Regions from separate parts of the Actinoallomurus liliacearum genome, predicted to be linked through region 1. Evidence: predicted binding sites of a transcription regulator. Region 1 holds the regulator's gene; each other region holds the start of a gene.

Evidence for each region. Region 1 encodes LexA, which represses DNA repair genes until DNA is damaged. Its sites were predicted from a motif close to TCGAACANNTGTTCGA; they were not measured.
Region 2: a site for LexA is predicted at 2,699-2,714, ahead of ABD978_RS23090 (SAV_6107 family HEPN domain-containing protein). Genes of this name have one in related genera too.
Region 3: a site for LexA is predicted at 1,549-1,564, ahead of ABD978_RS31185 (DUF6504 family protein). Genes of this name have one in related genera too.
Region 4: a site for LexA is predicted at 1,699-1,714, ahead of uvrA (excinuclease ABC subunit UvrA). Genes of this name have one in related genera too.

Annotation. Positions count from the first base shown of each region.
Region 1 is NZ_BAABHJ010000006.1:132,325-136,566, forward strand. It holds gene leuS (leucine--tRNA ligase) at 1-1,925, shown strand, start outside; gene lexA (transcriptional repressor LexA) at 2,079-2,783, opposite strand; gene nrdR (transcriptional regulator NrdR) at 3,440-3,904, shown strand; gene ABD978_RS14290 (vitamin B12-dependent ribonucleotide reductase) at 3,977-4,242, shown strand, end outside.
Region 2 is NZ_BAABHJ010000016.1:79,669-83,910, reverse strand. It holds gene pyrR (bifunctional pyr operon transcriptional regulator/uracil phosphoribosyltransferase PyrR) at 1-430, opposite strand, end outside; gene bldD (transcriptional regulator BldD) at 985-1,479, shown strand; gene ABD978_RS23090 (SAV_6107 family HEPN domain-containing protein) at 2,095-2,547, opposite strand; gene ABD978_RS23085 (YbaK/EbsC family protein) at 2,830-3,294, shown strand; gene ABD978_RS23080 (hypothetical protein) at 3,451-4,242, shown strand, end outside.
Region 3 is NZ_BAABHJ010000026.1:105,278-109,519, forward strand. It holds gene ABD978_RS31175 (helix-turn-helix domain-containing protein) at 1-625, opposite strand, end outside; gene ABD978_RS31180 (hypothetical protein) at 946-1,215, shown strand; gene ABD978_RS31185 (DUF6504 family protein) at 1,657-1,959, shown strand; gene ABD978_RS31190 (LLM class F420-dependent oxidoreductase) at 2,106-3,134, opposite strand; cobalamin riboswitch at 3,321-3,491, shown strand; gene ABD978_RS31195 (magnesium chelatase subunit D family protein) at 3,563-4,242, shown strand, end outside.
Region 4 is NZ_BAABHJ010000001.1:495,000-499,241, reverse strand. It holds gene ABD978_RS02330 (MBL fold metallo-hydrolase) at 39-692, opposite strand; gene ABD978_RS02325 (MBL fold metallo-hydrolase) at 823-1,641, shown strand; gene uvrA (excinuclease ABC subunit UvrA) at 1,829-4,242, shown strand, end outside.

The DNA of each region.
Region 1 (4,242 bases):
GCGAGCGGTGCGGCGCGGTGGTCGAGAAGCGCGTCCTGACGCAGTGGTACTTCAAGATCACTGAGTACGCCGACCGGCTGCTGGCCGACATGGCGGAGCTGGAGTGGCCCGAGCGGGTGCTGCTGATGCAGCGCAACTGGATCGGCCGCTCCGAGGGCGCCGACGTCACCTTCCAGATCGAGGGGCGCGCGGAGCCGATCACCGTCTACACCACCAGGCCGGACACCCTGTACGGCGCGACCTTCTTCGTCGTCGCCGCCGACGCCCCGCTGGCCGACGAGATCGTCGCGCCGGAGCAGCGCGCGGAGTTCGAGACCTACCGGGACGCGGTCCGCCGCGAGACGGAGATCGAGCGGCTGGCCACCGACAAGGAGAAGACCGGCGTCTTCCTGGGCCGCTACGCGATCAACCCGGTGAACGGCGAGCGCATCCCCGTGTGGGCCTCCGACTACGTCCTGGCCGAGTACGGCCACGGCGCGATCATGGCGGTGCCCGCCCACGACCAGCGCGACCTGGACTTCGCCCGCAGGTTCGGCCTGCCGGTCCGCGTCGTCGTGCACACCGGCGAGGCGGACCCGGGTGAGACCGGGGCCGCGACCCCCGGCGAGGGCGAGCTGGTCAACTCGGGTCCCCTGGACGGCCTGACCAAGTCCACCGCCATCCCGCGGATCGTCGAGATCCTGGAGGAGAAGGGTCTGGGCAAGGCCGCCGTCAACTACCGGCTGCGCGACTGGCTGATCTCCCGGCAGCGGTTCTGGGGCACGCCCATTCCGATCATCCACTGCGACGCGTGCGGCGAGGTCCCGGTCCCGGACGACCAGCTGCCCGTGCGCCTGCCGGACAACCTGCGCGGCGCCGACCTGGCCCCGAAGGGCGTCTCACCGCTGGCGGCCGCCGCCGACTGGGTCAACGTCCCGTGCCCCAAGTGCGGCGGCGCGGCCAAGCGCGACACCGACACGATGGACACCTTCGTCGACTCCTCCTGGTACTTCCTGCGGTACTGCTCGCCGGGGTACGAGGACGGCCCGTTCGACGCCGAGAAGGTGCGCCGGTGGATGCCGGCCGACCAGTACACCGGTGGTGTCGAGCACGCCATCCTGCACCTGCTGTACGCGCGGTTCTTCACCAAGGTGCTGTACGACATGGGCCTGGTGGACTTCACCGAGCCCTTCAAGCGGCTGGTCAACCAGGGCCAGGTCATCCTGAACGGCTCCGCGATGTCCAAGACGACCGGCAACCTGGTCGACCTGGGCGAGCAGATCGCCGAGTACGGCGTCGACGCCGTGCGGCTGACGATGCTGTTCTCGGGGCCGCCGGAGGATGACATCGACTGGGCGGACGTGTCGCCGTCGGGGTCGGTGAAGTTCCTGGCGCGGGTCTTCCGCGTGGCCGCCGAGGTGACGTCCGCGCCGGGCGCCGACCCGGCGACCGGCGACGTCGAGCTGCGCAAGGTGACGCACCGGACGATCGACGAGGTCACCCGGCTGGTCGAGGCGCACCGCTACAACGTGGCGATCGCCCGGATGATGGAGCTGACCTCCGCGGCGCGCAAGGCCATCGACACGGGGGCGGGCGCCGGCGACCCGGCGGTCCGGGAGGCCGCCGAGACCCTGGCGGTCATGCTGTCGCTGGTCGCGCCGTACACCGCCGAGGAGATGTGGGAGCGGCTGGGCCGTACGGCTCCGGTGGTCAAGGCCGGCTGGCCGACGGCCGAGCCCGCGCTGCTGGTCCAGGAGTCGGTGACCTGCGTGGTCCAGGTGGCGGGCAAGGTCCGCGACCGCCTGGAGGTGTCCCCGGACATCGCCGAGAGCGACCTGGAGCGCCTGGCGCTGGAGTCGGAGAAGGTCAGGGCGGCCCTGGGCGACCGGGGCGTCCGCAAGGTCGTCGTGCGCGCTCCGAAGATCGTGAACATCGTGCCCGCCTGATCGGCGCCAGGGCGTGTCCGACGGGGATTCGTCGGACACGCCTTAGCCCCGGTTCGGTGTCGTGGCATCGAACCGGGGCTGATCACGTATTCCGTGGGACCGCCACCGTGCGCCCCGGAGCGGCCGCGTCGCCGCCGGGGATCCCGGGCGGGATCACATCTTCCGCAGGACCGCCACCACGCGCCCGAGAATGGTCGCGTCGTCGCCGGGAATCGGGTCGTACGCCGGGTTGTGCGGCATCAGCCAGACCTTGTCGTCGCGGCGCTTGAGTGTCTTGACGGTGGCCTCGCCGTCGATCATCGCCGCCACGATGTCGCCGTTCTCCGCGACGGGCTGCTGGCGCACGACGACCCAGTCGCCGTCGGCGATGGCCGCCTCGATCATCGAGTCACCGGTGACGTTGAGCAGGAAGTGGGTGCCTTCGCCGACGAGCTGCCGCGGCAGCGCGAAGACGTCCTCCACGGCCTCCTCGGCGAGGATCGGACCACCGGCCGCGATGCGCCCGACGAGCGGGACGTAGGCGGGCGCCGGCCGCGTTGGGGCCTCCTGACCGTTGGCGACCTCGTACGACTCGCCGTCGGCCTCGGCGGCGATCGCCGGAGATCCGGGCATGCGGACGACGACCGCGCGCGGCCGGTTGGGGTCGCGCAGTAGGAAGCCCTTGCGCTGCAGGGTCCGGAGCTGGTGGGACACGCTGGAGGTGCTGGTCAGGCCGACGGCCTCGCCGATCTCCCGCATCGACGGCGGATAGCCGCGCCGCTGCACCGAGTCTCTGATCACTTCCAGCACCTTGCGCTGACGGACGGTCAGGCCGCTCTCGTCGCCCGGGCCGTCGGGCATTTCCCGAACCTTGCTCATGGTGTCTCCGATGGCTGTCTTCCCGGTGACGCGTCGCCGCCGGTATTTCGGTCCCGTAGTGGGACGTTATCGCTTCTGCGGGAAATGATCAAACAGGTGTTCGAAAAATGTGGAATTTTGCGGTCCGGGGTATGTCGCGTTTAGTTCGCACATACGTTCGAGGGTAATTCCCGGGCCGGGCTCGCGGAAGGATGGCGCGCCATTGGCGGCCGCGCCTTGCCGCCTCGTCGTGATCGGCGCTCTCGCGCGGCCGGCGCGAGGGGGTGCCCGCCGACGCGGCGCCGGCGCGCTCGTGGCAGTCTTGGGGGGCGCGCGACGCCCGCACCCGCCCGGCCGCCGGCCGGGATGTGATCGACCTCACCGCGACGGGCGTCGGTCGCGTTTCCGCAGGTGATCCAGGATGTACGGGGTCGAAGCGGCCGATCGCCGCCCCCGGGTGGGAGGGTCCGACACGCCGATGAGGGCGGCGGATCGCCATGTGAGCGGCGTCTTCTCGCCGGGTGCCCCATGCGGGTTGCGATGCACCCGGCCGGGCTCTACGGTTGGACCCCAACATCTAGTAGTTACATGGATGTAGTTCACCATAGGTTGTGGTTACGAGGTGAGGTTCGCGCAGTTCGCGCGTGACCCGCTGTCAGGGGAGGGAGTCCGGAGCCATGCACTGCCCGTTCTGCCGACACACCGACAGCAGGGTCATCGACAGTCGCACGGCCGACGACGGAGCCGCCATCCGGCGCCGTCGTTCGTGTCCCGAGTGCGGCCGCCGCTTCACCACCCAGGAGACGGTGCTCATGATGGTCGCCAAGCGCAGTGGCGTGACCGAGCCGTTCTCCCGGGACAAGATCATCGCCGGAGTGCGCCGGGCGTGTCAGGGCCGTCCCGTCAACGAGGACGCCCTGGCCATGCTCGGCCAGCGGGTCGAGGAGGCGATCCGGGCGACCGGGAACGCCGAGATTCCCTCGCACCAGGTCGGGCTGGCGATCCTCGGCCCGCTCCGTGAACTCGACGAGGTCGCGTACCTGCGATTCGCCTCCGTCTACCGGGGGTTCGAGACGCTCGACGACTTCGCCAAGGAAATCGAATCGCTGCGCGCGGCGTCCGGCGGCGACGCCCGTTCCTAGGGCGGCGCCCGGACCGCGGGCTGTACGGGTAATCCTGGAGGTGGGCCTGGTGTGCCCGAGAAGGGGGATGTCATGACGGAGACGGTGAGCGGCTCAGCCCGTCGGGGCAAGGCGGGTCGCAGGGGTCTGAAGATGGAGCGCGTCTTCACGCGGCCGGGCGTCCACCCGTACGACGATGTCCGGTGGGAGCGCCGGGACGTCGTCATGACCAACTGGCGTGACGGGTCGGTGAACTTCGAGCAGAAGGGTGTCGAGTTCCCCGACACCTGGTCCGTCAACGCGGTCAACATCGTCACCTCGAAGTACTTCCGCGGCGCGGTCGGCACGCCGCAGCGCGA
Region 2 (4,242 bases), on a different contig from region 1:
CGCGGATGGGCAGCTCGCGGTGGCCGCGATCGACCAGCGTGGCGAGCTGCACGGCGCGCGGGCGGCCGAGGTCGTTCAGCGCGTCGAGGGCCGCCCGTACGGTGCGGCCGGAGAAGAGGACGTCGTCGACCAGGACGACGACGCGGTCGTCGACCCCCTCGGGCGGGAGCTCGGTGCGGCCGAGGGCGCGGGCGGGGCGCATGCGCAGATCGTCGCGGTACATCGTCACGTCGAGGGAACCCTGCGGAACGGGCTCGCCCTCGACCTCGGCGATCCGCCCGGCCAGGCGGGCGGCCAGCGTGACCCCGCGTGTCGGGATCCCGAGCAGGACGATGTCGCGGCCGCCCTTGGTGCGTTCGAGGATCTCGTGGGCGATCCGGGTGAGCGCCCGCCGGATGTCGGGGGCCTCGAGAACGGTCTTGTGACTCACATCACTATCGGGTGACGGTCCGTGCGCGGGCACGGAGGCAGCACTCACCTCGATAACCTCCTTTCCCGCCTCTCTGGACGGGTCTTAAAGGACGTCGGGCGCTCTCACGTTAGCAGCCCCGGTACTCTGCCCCTGACACCGGGACCAGCACGTTTACGCTGGTGACGACGCTGCGCAAGCGAGCCGCCGGACGCCCGGCCGCGGGTATGGCAAGCTTTTACCCGGCGGTCGGCGACCCGTGCGACGCGTGGTCGCCAGGCCCCGCAGGCCCCGGTGCGCAAGGGTTTTCGCGCCCTCCGAGCCCCTCTTCGGAGCCCCTGCGGACGCCGACTGTTTCGCCGCTTTTTTCCAATCAGCTTGACCTGGAGCGCTACCCGTTTTACCGTCACTGTCCGTAACCATCCCAGGAGATGGACCCCTCGGGCAGTCGGCCCCCCGGCCGGCTGAGAGTGCGCCCCACGGCACACCCGTCTCGGGGCAGGCGGGAACCACCCGTCCGGGTCCCCCTCCCGGGGCCATATCGACGACGAGAAAGTGAGCCTGGGGGCCGCACGATGCCGTCTGAATACGCAAAGGCTCTCGGCGCGAGGCTTCGCGCCATCCGCACCCAGCAGGGCCTGTCCCTGCACGGCGTGGAGGAGAAATCCCGTGGCCGCTGGAAGGCCGTCGTCGTGGGTTCGTACGAGCGGGGCGACCGCGCCGTCACCGTTCAGAAGCTGGCCGAGCTCGCCGAGTTCTATGGCGTGCCGGTGTCCGAGTTGCTCCCGGGCGGAGCCGCGCCGAGCCCTCTGGGCCCGACGCCCAAGCTCGTGATCGACCTCGAGCGACTCCAGCAGCTTCCGAAGGACAAGGCCGGTCCCCTCGCCCGTTACGCCGCGACGATCCAGAGCCAGCGGGGCGACTACAACGGAAAGGTCCTGTCCATCCGGCAGGAGGATCTGCGTTCGCTGGCGGTGATCTACGACAAGTCACCGACGGAGCTCACAGAGGAACTCATCGGCTGGGGCGTCCTCGACCCTGAGGCACGCCGCGCGGTCGAAGCGTTCTGATCCACCTCCCGGATCATGCGGCCCCTCCGGGCTGCCGCATGACCGATGCGTCGTGACGGAGCCCGTCCGGTACCCCACCGGGCGGGTTTCTTCATGCGCCGACCCACCCTGCGGAACACCTTGGAAAGCGTCGACTACGGCCCGCCCTTGATCGTCGGCATTGAGCACTCGTAGGCGGCAGCCCTGCCACCATCGACGCGAGTCCCCCATCCATGATCACTGGCAAGATGCCGCATCCGACCGGATCCGCGCCCACGATCACCGAGCATTGTGAGCCACCGTGTCCGGCGACGCTCATCCGCGACTCGGCGGCCCGACGGGCGGCGACGGTATCCGTACGCGGCTGGCCGGATGGCGCACCGAATGCTCGGTAATCGCAGGGACGAACCGAGTTGAACGTCGTATCCCGACTGTGGTGGGGCGCCTTCACCGAGCTTTCCGCTCGTCCGTGCCGGCGGGTGCCCTGGGGCGGCGTACCGCGCCTCGATGCCTCGCGCGATGTGCGCCGCGGGGTGGGGACGCCGCGCGGGGCCCGCCGCTTCGGGGGGAGGTCGGCGGCGGGCCCCGCGGGCGTCGACCGGGGCTCCGCGTGCGGAGCCCGTCTCTGGAACGGTCTCAGCCGGCGGCGGGCAGCATGGGCTGGCCCGGGACGCCGAGGGTGGTCTCGACGAGCGACACGAAGATCTCCGCGTCGTGCAGCAGTTCGTCGGCCTCGTCCGCGGTGACCGCCCGTGGCAGGCCGGCCTCCGCGGCGGCGCGCTTGTCGGCGCCGGCGGCGAAGAACGCCGCCCACTCGCGCAGCGCCGGCTCGGCCTCGGGCAGCAGCACCCAGACGCTGCGTGGCCTGCCGCGCGTCCGGGATTCGGGGTCGGCGCGCTCGGCGAGCACGGCGGCGGCGGCGCGGAGCGCCGCGAGGTGCGCCGCGACGTAGCGCAGCGCCGGGGCGGCCGACTCGGCCGCCTCGATCAGCCCGCGGCGCGCTGTCTGGAGGAGTGACATCGCCGATGCGGCGGGCCTGCGCCGGGGCGTCGGATGCAGTGGGACGGCAGTGGACGACCTTGCGGACATGACATGCCTCCTTCCGCTCGGCGGGCCCGAGGGCCCAGGGGGAGCCGGGCGAAGCGCTTCCCCTCGCCCCGCCCGGCCGTCGCATCCCGCCCGGCATCGCGCTGCCCGCGAGACGATCCCCTCGGCGCGGGCCGCGAGTCCCACGCCGCACTCGAACACAGGTTCGAGCATGCATCTCAGTAAAGCGGCCACGACTCCATTCGTCAACGTGTTCGAATAGGTGTGTCTCCGCAGTTCGAAACCCCTTACCCCCCTCGTCACCCCGGGCCGTAAGGTGCTGCCATGCATCCCAACGTCGAACACGTCGCCGCCCGCCTGCGTGAACTGGGCGCCACCGGAGAGGTCCGCGAACTGCCCGAGGCCGCGCCCACCGCGGTCGCGGCCGCGGCCCAGCTCGGCTGCGACGTCGGCGCCATCGCCAACAGCCTCATCTTCGCCGCCGACGGCGAGCCCCTCCTCGTACTCACCAGCGGCGCGCACCGCGTTGACACGACCGCGCTGGCCCAGCGGATCGGCGCGGCGAAGATCAAGCGGGCGGACCCGGAGTTCGTCCGGGCGGCGACGGGACAGCCCATCGGCGGGGTGGCGCCCCTCGGGCACCCGGAGCCGGTCCGGACCCTGGTCGACACGTGGCTGGCCAAGCACGACGTCGTCTGGGCGGCGGCCGGGCATCCGCACACCATCTTCCCCACCTCGTACGAGGAGTTGCTCCGCCTCACCGGCGGCACGCCCACCGACGTCGACTGATCGCCGCCGTGCCGAAGCCCTCGTCCATCGCCCCGCCGTGACCGGACCTGGACGGTCCGTGACCCGATCGTGCACGCGTCACCGGGGACAACCGCCGAAAGGCGGTGATACAACGGTCACCTGAGGCTCAAGCGCACTCTCTGGAGCGGGTGCCCCATGGCTGGACAGGACGGTCTGCGCGCCAGTGCGGCACGCGACAAGGATTTCGTCGGCATCGACACCGCCGCGATGGCTCGGCTCATCCAGCAGATGACGAGTGCGTCGAACGCCATCACCGCCTGGCTGCGCACGAACGCCGCGCTGCCCCCGAGCGTCCCGCGCACCGGTCTGCATCAGGCGGCGGCTGTGGAGAGCTGGGCCCGCGCCCAACCGGGGATGCTCAGCCGGCGGCGGAGCTACGCGATCGCCCACCTGAGCAAGGGCGCCGCCGACATGCCGCGGGTCGGCGCCGGCCACCTCGGCGGCCGCCCGGGCGGTACGACGACGGCCGGGGCGGGACACTCCGTCGGCCATTTCCCCGACGCGCACGCCGCCACCAGAGCGGGGTCCGCCGACGCCGCCGCGATCCACGCGGCGTCGGCGGCCGGGCGCCCGGTCCCGGTCGCCGTCTGGAAGCGGCTGACCGCCGACGCCGACGACCCGGACTACGTCAAGGGTCTCTACGCACGCCTCGGCCCGGCCGGCGCGGCCGACCTGATCGGTGCCGCGCTCGGCCGCCAGGCGCGCCTGGCGACGGTCCGGGAGTCGCTGGGCCTCGCCAGCCATCACCTGCGGATGTCCGAAAAGTGGCTGCGCGAGTTCCTCGAGGAGGCGACCCGAAAGGGCGTGCACGACGATGCGGTCCGCCTGCTGGAGCACGCCGGGCTCGACCGGCGCGCGAAGGTCGCCCTCGGGCACATCGGCCTGGCGCACCTGGTCGCGGCCCCACCGGGGCACCGGATCCCAACG
Region 3 (4,242 bases), on a different contig from region 1:
GAATGGTGACGCCCGGCAGTTCGCCGGCCTCGAGCAGCCGCATCAGCTGGGACCGCATCACGGGCACCCCGCCGATCGGCCGGCGCAGCACCGCCTCGTCGAGCACGGCCCACAGCTCCAGCGAGCCGGAATCGCGCAGCATGGCCTGGCGGCGGGTGCGCAGGGCGATGCGCCGGTCGACGTTCTCCGGCGTCTCCCCGGGCCGGCCCGCCTTGATCAACGCGCGGGCGTACTCCTCGGTCTGCAGCAGACCGGGCACCAGATGGGTCTGGAACGTTCGAATCGACGCGGCCGAGGCCTCCAGGCCGATGTAGGTGTCCAGGCCCGCCGACGCGGACAGGACCGCCTCGTACTCGGTCCACCAGCCGCGCTGCTGGGCGTCTTTGGCCAGGCCGAGGAGCTGGTCGCGCTGCGAGCCCTCGGGCAGGCCGTACAGGTCCAGCATGTCGCGTACGTCGCGGATGCGGGCAACGGACTTGCCGGTCTCGATGCGGCTGACGCGCGACATGGAGCACTCCAGGTGCTTCGCGACGTCTTCGATCATGAGGCCGGCGGCCTCCCGGAGTCTGCGCAGTTCCATGCCCAGCCGGCGGCGGCGAACGGTGGGGCTACGGCCATCGGTCATGGGGCACCTCCATGGCGAGCGTCCTGCGCGTATTGCGAGGAGAATGGGGACCGGTGGTGGGCGGCGGTGGCTGGGGCCGAAACCCTCGCCCGGACCGCGCCGGGGCCGTTGAACTGTGCACGGGTGATGCCGAATCCGTCTGATCTATTGGTCCGAAAATACTTGCACGTAAAACGGGGGCAGGACATCCTGACAGGGAAAGTCACTCACCGTTGCCATCTGGGCACCTTTTGCCACCGGATAGGCACCTTACCTGGTTAACGCCCTAGGGCGTACCCCTTCCTGCCGTATCGTCCAAAGCGCGAGAGGGGTGGCATCCCATGGCCGCCACTTCCGGACCCGGGACCGGGCCGCGGCGCCGCCACCTGGAGGCGCTCGCCCGCGAAGTCGAGGCGCGCGGCCTGCAAGGGCTCCTGACCGAGGATCTGATGCTGCGCGTGGTGGACCCGGCCAGCGGGCGCGGACTGCTGGTGGTCGCCATGCCGATGTCCCGGATTCGATGGTCCTTCCTGTGGGCCGGCGGCGGCCAGGCCGACGCCGACGACCCCGCCCGCGCCGCCGAGCTGATCGCACGGACCCTCGGCCGCTGACGCCGCCGCGCTGACGCCGGCCCACTGTCGCCGCCGTGCTGACGCCGGCCCACTGTCGCCGCACCGCGGTCGCCGCCGTGCTGACGCCGGGCGCTGATGCCGGGCTGCGGATGCCGCCGCGCTGGCGCCGGGCGCGGACGCTTGGCCGCTGATGCTCGGCCGCTGATGCCAGGCGCTGGCGCCGGGCGTTGACGCCGCCACGGCTCCGCGGCCGAAGGGGGCCGCCGTTTCTCGGGTGGGCGCGCCGTCGAGGGGGTCCGGCGCTTTCCGGCCGGGCTCGCGGCCGGGGCGCCCACCTGCCGTGTCGTGGCTCCAGAGGCCTTGACTATCGTGTCGAACATGTGTTCGAATCTATCGCCTGTCTTCCCCCAGGCTCACTCCTTGTCACCGATCCGAGAGGTGGGCGGCCCGCGTGGGCGGAGCGAGCGATGGACCCGAGAGGTGTACGGACGCGCCGGGTCGCGGGCGATGAGCCGGGTGTACGGCGACCCCGTCGAGGTCTGGCTCACCGACGGCAGGCCCTCCCGCTTCGTCTGGCGCGGCCGGCTCTACACGGTGCTGCGGGTGCTGGACCGCTGGGTCACCACCCGCGACTGGTGGCACGAACGCCACCCCGAGGCCCCGGAAGGCGGCGAGCGCGAGTTCTGGCGCGTCGAGGCGACCCCGGACCGGACGGTCGGGGTGTACGAACTGCGCCACGACCAGGCGACCGGCGCGTGGATGCTGTCCCGCGCCTGGAGCTGACGGACCCGCGCGCCCCCGCTCGACCCGGCGGGCCGTCGGCCGGACCCGGCAGGTCTGCGTGCTTCCGGTCCGACCTGAGGGGCCGTCCGTCGGCCGGCCGACGGGACGGCTCGGCCTGGCGGGTCGCCGGTCGGGTGGGTGGTCGGTCAGGGCTGTACGAGGTCGCGGATCGCCTTGAGGGTCGGCTCGTCCTTGACGCCGGCGATGAGGAGCGTGGTCACGGGGGAGTCCTGCCAGAGCCGGAGCCGCTCCCTGATGCGTCCGATCGGGCCGAGGAGGGAGATCGAGTCGGCCAGCTCGTCCGGCACCGCCGTGACCGCCTCGTCGCGCCGGCCCGCCAGGAACAGCTCCTGCACCCGCGTGGCCTCCTCGGCGTACCCGAGGCGCCCGATCAGGTCCAGGTGGAAGTTGCGGTCCCTGGCCCCCATGCCGCCGATGTAGAAGGCCAGCGGGATCTTGGCGAACTCCAGCGCGGCCGCCAGGTCGTCGGTGACGATCGTCGTCACGGTTGCGGCGATGTCGAAGCCTTCGCGGCGGCCGGCCAGTGAGGCGCCGAAGACCGTCTCGATCTGCGTGGGGTCGACGAAGAGGGGCAGCCAGCCGTCGGCGATCTCGGCGGCGAGGGCGATGTTCTTCGGGCCCTCCGCGCCGAGGTAGACCGGGATGTCCGGGCGTACCGGGTGGACGATCGACTTGAGCGGCTTGCCGAGGCCGGTCACCCGGCCCGGCGCGTACGCGGAGGCCGGCAGCGGCAGCGGGTAGTGCGGGCCGGCGGAGGTGACCGGCTCCGCGCGCCGCCACACCTCCCGCAGGATCCGGACGTACTCGCGGGTGCGCTCCAGCGGGCGGGCGAACGGCACGCCGTACCAGCCCTCCACGACCTGCGGGCCCGACGCGCCGATGCCGAGGGTGAGCCGGCCGCCGGACAGCGCGTCGAGGGTCAGGGCGTGCATGGCGGTGGCGGCGGGCGTGCGGGCGGACAGCTGGGCCACCGCGGTGCCCAGCTTGATGCGCGAGGTCCGCGCGGCGTACCAGGTGAGCGTGGTGAAGGCGTCCGAGCCGTACGCCTCGGCGGTGTAGACGTACTCGTAGCCGAGCCGCTCGGCGGCGAGCACCGTCTCGGTCGCGTCCTCTGGATTCCGTTGCCAGTAGCCGACGTTGATGCCGAGCCTCATCCGCACGCCTCCCAGCTCGAAAATAGAACAGGTTCTATTCAAGCAGATCGCCGCTCTCCCGGCAGCGTTCGGCCGTCCCGCGATAACGTGCACCCGCCGTGCGCCCGGCCGCGGCGGCCCTGTCATCCCGTGCGCCGGATCACGGACGGCGGCCGTACCTGCGGTGTCGCGCGTCAGGCCGGATATGTCATGCTGTCCTCCGGCGGTACGCGGAGGAACCCGGTGCGAATCCGGGGCTGTCGCGCAACTGTGACCGGGAAGTCCTTCCTCGGGTGTTGGCCACGGCGTGAGCCGGAAGGCCGAGGGCGGGCGGCGATCCGGGAGCCAGGAGACTCCGGCCGCCGATTGCCAGGCCACCTACGGGCGCGTTAACCCGAGGAAAGGACGACCACCGGGTGAACACCTATCCGTTCTCCGCCGTCACCGGGATGGCGGACCTCAAGCTCGCCCTCCTGATCAACGCGGTCGCCCCGGCCGTCGGCGGAGTGCTGGTCCGGGGCGAGAAGGGCACCGCGAAGTCCACCATCGTGCGGGCGCTCGCCGCGCTGCTGCCGGAGGTCGCGGTGGTGACGGACTGCCGGTTCTCCTGTGACCCCGACGCGCCCGACCCGCGGTGCCCCGACGGCCCGCACGGCGACGGGGCGGACGGGCAGGTGCGGCCCGCCCGGCTCGTGGAGCTGCCGATCGGCGCCGCCGAGGACCGCCTGACCGGCTCGCTCGACCTCGAACGCGCCCTCACCGAGGGCGTCCAGGCCTACCAGCCCGGCCTGCTGGCCGCCGCGCACCGCGGCGTGCTGTACGTCGACGAGGTCAACCTGCTGCACGACCATCTCGTCGACCTGCTCCTCGACGCGGCCGCGATGGGCCAGTCCTACGTCGAGCGTGAGGGCGTCTCCGTCCGGCACGCCTCGCGGTTCCTGCTCGTCGGCACGATGAACCCCGAAGAGGGCGAGCTGCGGCCGCAGCTGCTCGACCGGTTCGGCCTGACGGTGGAGGTGGCCGCCACCCGCGACCCGGAGGAGCGGGCCGAGGTCGTGCGCCGCCGCCTGGCGTACGAGGCCGACCCGGCGGCGTTCGCGGCCGACTGGGCGCGCGCCGAGACCGAGCT
Region 4 (4,242 bases), on a different contig from region 1:
GTCTCAGGAACGGTGATCGTGGCGCAATGTGATCGGGATCACCATCCCCGGGCGCGCCACTCCGGAAGGTGTGGGCGTTCGCGGCCGAGGGTGGTGTCCTTGCCGTGGCCGGGGTAGACCCACGTCTCGTCCGGGAGCACGCCGAACACGCGCTTCTCCAGATCGTCCATGAGGCGGTTGAACAGCGTCGCGTCTCCCCAGGTGTTCCCCGGTCCGCCGGGGAACAGGCTGTCGCCGGTGAACAGGTGCGGCGTGTCGCCGTCGTCGTACAGCAGCGCGATCGATCCGGGCGTGTGCCCGCGCAGGTGGATCACGGACAGGGTGTGCTGCCCGACCCGGACGGTCTCTCCGTGCCGGACCGGCTCGGTGACCGGCAACGGCAGAGCCTCGGCGTCGTCGGGGTGGGCCACGACCGACGGGTGGGTCGCGTCGACGACCGCGCCGAGCGCGCCCCAGTGGTCCTGGTGCCGATGGGTGGTGACGACCCGGGAGAGCGGGGCGTCGCCGAGGAGCTCGAGCAGGCGCTCCGGCTCGCTGGCGGCGTCGATCAGTACCTGTTCACCGGTGGCCGTGCAGCGCAGAAGGTAGGCGTTGTTGTCGAAGGGCCCGACCGCCAGCTTGGTGACGGTCAGGCCGGGCAGCTCGCGTACGTCGGGCGGGCCACCGACCTCGACGTTGCCTGTGTAGGACACGCACTCTCCTCCCATCGGCGCTCGGGTGCACCGCGCCTGCCTGCCATCCTTTCACTCCCACCGCGCGCCGCGCGCTCGGCGGACCCGGAAGGCGCCGGCCTGCGGGTGCGCCCGGAAGTAGTCTTTGATCATGGAAGACGACCTGCCGATCTGTCGCACCTGCGGGGTGCAGTACGCCGCTCCCCGGCCCGGCTGCCCGATCTGCGAGGACGAGCGGCAGTACGTCGGGTGGGACGGCCAGCGGTGGACGACCCTCGCCGAGCTCCGCGCCGCCGGGCACCGCGGCAGGGTCGCCGAGGAGGGGCCCGGCATCGTCGGAATCGGCGCCGAGCCGCCGACCTCGATCGGCCAGCGCGCGCTGCTGGTGCGGACGCCGTCGGGCAACGTCCTCTGGGACATGATCACCTATCTCGACGAGGACCTTCTCTCGCAGGTCGCCGCACTCGGCGGCGTCGACGCCATCGCGATCAGCCACCCGCATTTCTACGGCTCGATGATCGAATGGGCGCACGCGTTCGACGCGCCCGTCTACGTCCACGCCGCCGACCGGGACTGGGTGGCCCGGCCGGACGACTCGATCGTCTTCTGGGAGGGCGAGACCCGGGAGATCGGCGACGGGCTGACGCTGGTCAACGCGGGCGTGCACTTCGCGGGCGGCCAGGTGCTGCACTGGCGCGACGGCGAGGACGGCGGGGGAGCGCTGCTCACCGGCGACATCTTCACCGTCGTCCCGGACCGCCGGTACGTGAGTTTTATGTACAGTTATCCGAATCTCATCCCCGAGCGCCCCCGGATCATCCGCCGCGCGCTGCGCCGGATGGAGCCGTTCGCGTTCGAGCGCGTGTACGGCGGCTGGTGGGGCCGGGTCGTCGCCGCCGACGGGGCCGCTGCCGTCCGGCGGTCGGCCGCGCGCTACCTCGAGCACGCCCTCGACGACGGGCACCAGTAAAGCCGCTGGTCCGAGTAAAGCCACAGGGGCCTCAGGCGTTTCGGTGGCGATCTGTCTTCGAACACGTGTACGGTTTCGGTGCGACGAGGGACCGCCGTGCGAGGGCTTTCGGAAGAAAACCGGCCTGTCCGCTCGTTAGCCTGAAGCTGACTGCCTCCACCAGGCTCTAGGGGATAGCGAATACGCCGTGGCTGACCGTCTCATCGTGCGCGGAGCGCGTGAACACAACCTCAAAGACGTCTCACTCGATCTTCCGCGCGACGCGCTGATCGTGTTCACCGGCATGTCCGGCTCCGGCAAGTCGAGCCTCGCGTTCGACACGATCTTCGCGGAGGGCCAGCGCCGCTACGTCGAGTCCCTCTCGGCGTACGCCCGTCAGTTCCTCGGCCAGATGGACAAGCCCGACGTCGACTTCATCGAGGGCCTGTCCCCGGCCGTGTCGATCGACCAGAAGTCGACCTCGAAGAACCCGCGCTCGACGGTCGGCACCATCACCGAGGTCTACGACTACCTCCGGCTGCTCTGGGCGCGCATCGGTCACCCGCACTGCCCGGTCTGCGGCCGCACGATCTCCAAGCAGACGCCGCAGCAGATCGTCGACCGGGTCATGGAGTTCGACGAGGGCACCCGGTTCCAGGTGCTCGCCCCGGTGATCCGCGGCCGCAAGGGCGAATACCTCGAGCTGTTCCGCGAGATGCAGACCAAGGGCTTCTCACGCGCCCGCGTCGACGGCCGGATCGTACGCCTCGACGAGGCGCCGAAGCTGAAGAAGTACGAGAAGCACGACATCGAGGTCGTCGTCGACCGGCTGAGCGTCAAGGAGAGCGCCCGCCGCCGGCTCGCCGACTCGATCGAGACGGCGCTCGGGCTCTCCGGGGGCACGGTCATCCTCGACTTCGTCGACCTCCCCGAGGACGACGAGCAGCGCGAGCGGATGTTCTCCGAGCACCTCTACTGCCCGTACGACGACCTGTCCTTCGACGAGCTCGAGCCGCGGTCGTTCTCGTTCAACTCCCCGTACGGCGCCTGTCCCGACTGCACCGGCCTGGGCACCCGCATGGAGGTCGATCCGGAGCTGCTCGTCCCCGACCCGGAGAAGGCCCTCGGCGAGGGCGCGATCTCACCCTGGTCGAACGGCCACATCAGCGACTACTTCCTGCGGCTGCTCGGCGCGCTCGGCGACGCGATGGGCTTCGACCTGGACACGTCCTGGGAGCGGCTTCCCGCCAAGGCCCGCAAAGCGATCCTGCAGGGGCACGACACCCAGGTGCACGTGAGCTACCGCAACCGGTACGGCCGGCAGCGGTCGTACTACACGACGTACGAGGGCGTGATCCCCTACGTCCAGCGGCGGCACTCGGAGGCGGAGAGCGACTCCAGCCGGGAGCGGTTCGAGGGGTACATGCGGGAGATCCCCTGCCCGTCCTGCGAGGGGAAGCGGCTCAAGCCCGTCGTGCTGGCCGTCACGGTCAACGACCGGTCGATCGCCGACGTCGCCGCCATGCCGATCGGGGAGTGCGCGAAGTTCCTGCTCAACATGGAGCTGAGCGAGCGGGAGAAGCACATCGCCGAGGCGGTGCTCAAGGAGATCAACGCCCGGCTCGGCTTCCTCCTCGACGTCGGCCTCGACTACCTCAGCCTCGACCGCGCGTCGGCCACCCTGGCCGGCGGTGAGGCGCAGCGCATCCGCCTGGCCACGCAGATCGGCTCGGGTCTGGTCGGCGTGCTGTACGTCCTGGACGAGCCGTCGATCGGGCTGCACCAGCGCGACAACCACCGCCTGCTGGAGACGCTGATCCGGCTGCGCGACATCGGCAACACCCTCATCGTCGTCGAGCACGACGAGGACACCATCCGGGCCGCCGACTGGGTCGTCGACATCGGCCCTGGGGCGGGCGAGCACGGCGGCCAGGTGGTCGTGAGCGGCCCGGTCGGGGAGCTCCTGGCCCACGAGAGCTCGATGACCGGCGCGTATATCTCCGGTCGCAAGGAGATCGCCGTCCCGGCGAGCCGCCGCAAGCGTCAGCGCGGGCGCGAGCTGGTGGTGAAGGGGGCGCGCGAGCACAACCTGCGCGACATCGACGTGACGTTCCCGCTCGGCATCTTCACCGCCGTCACCGGCGTGTCCGGGTCGGGTAAGTCGACGCTGGTCAACGACATCCTCTACACGTCGCTGGCCAAGCACCTGCACGGCGCGCGCACCGTGCCCGGCCGGCACAAGCGGATCAACGGCGTCGACCAGCTCGACAAGGTCGTGCACGTCGACCAGTCGCCGATCGGCCGCACCCCACGGTCCAACCCGGCGACCTACACGGGCGTGTTCGACCACGTCCGAAAGCTGTTCGCGGCGACCGCCGAGGCGAAGGTGCGCGGCTACCAACCCGGCCGCTTCTCCTTCAACGTCAAGGGCGGCCGCTGCGAGGCGTGCTCCGGCGACGGCACCATCAAGATCGAGATGCAGTTCCTGCCCGACGTGTACGTCCCCTGCGAGGTCTGCCACGGCGCCCGCTACAACCGGGAGACCCTCGACGTCCACTACAAGGGCAAGACGATCTCCGAGGTCCTCGACATGCCGATCGAGGAGGCCCTGGAGTTCTTCGA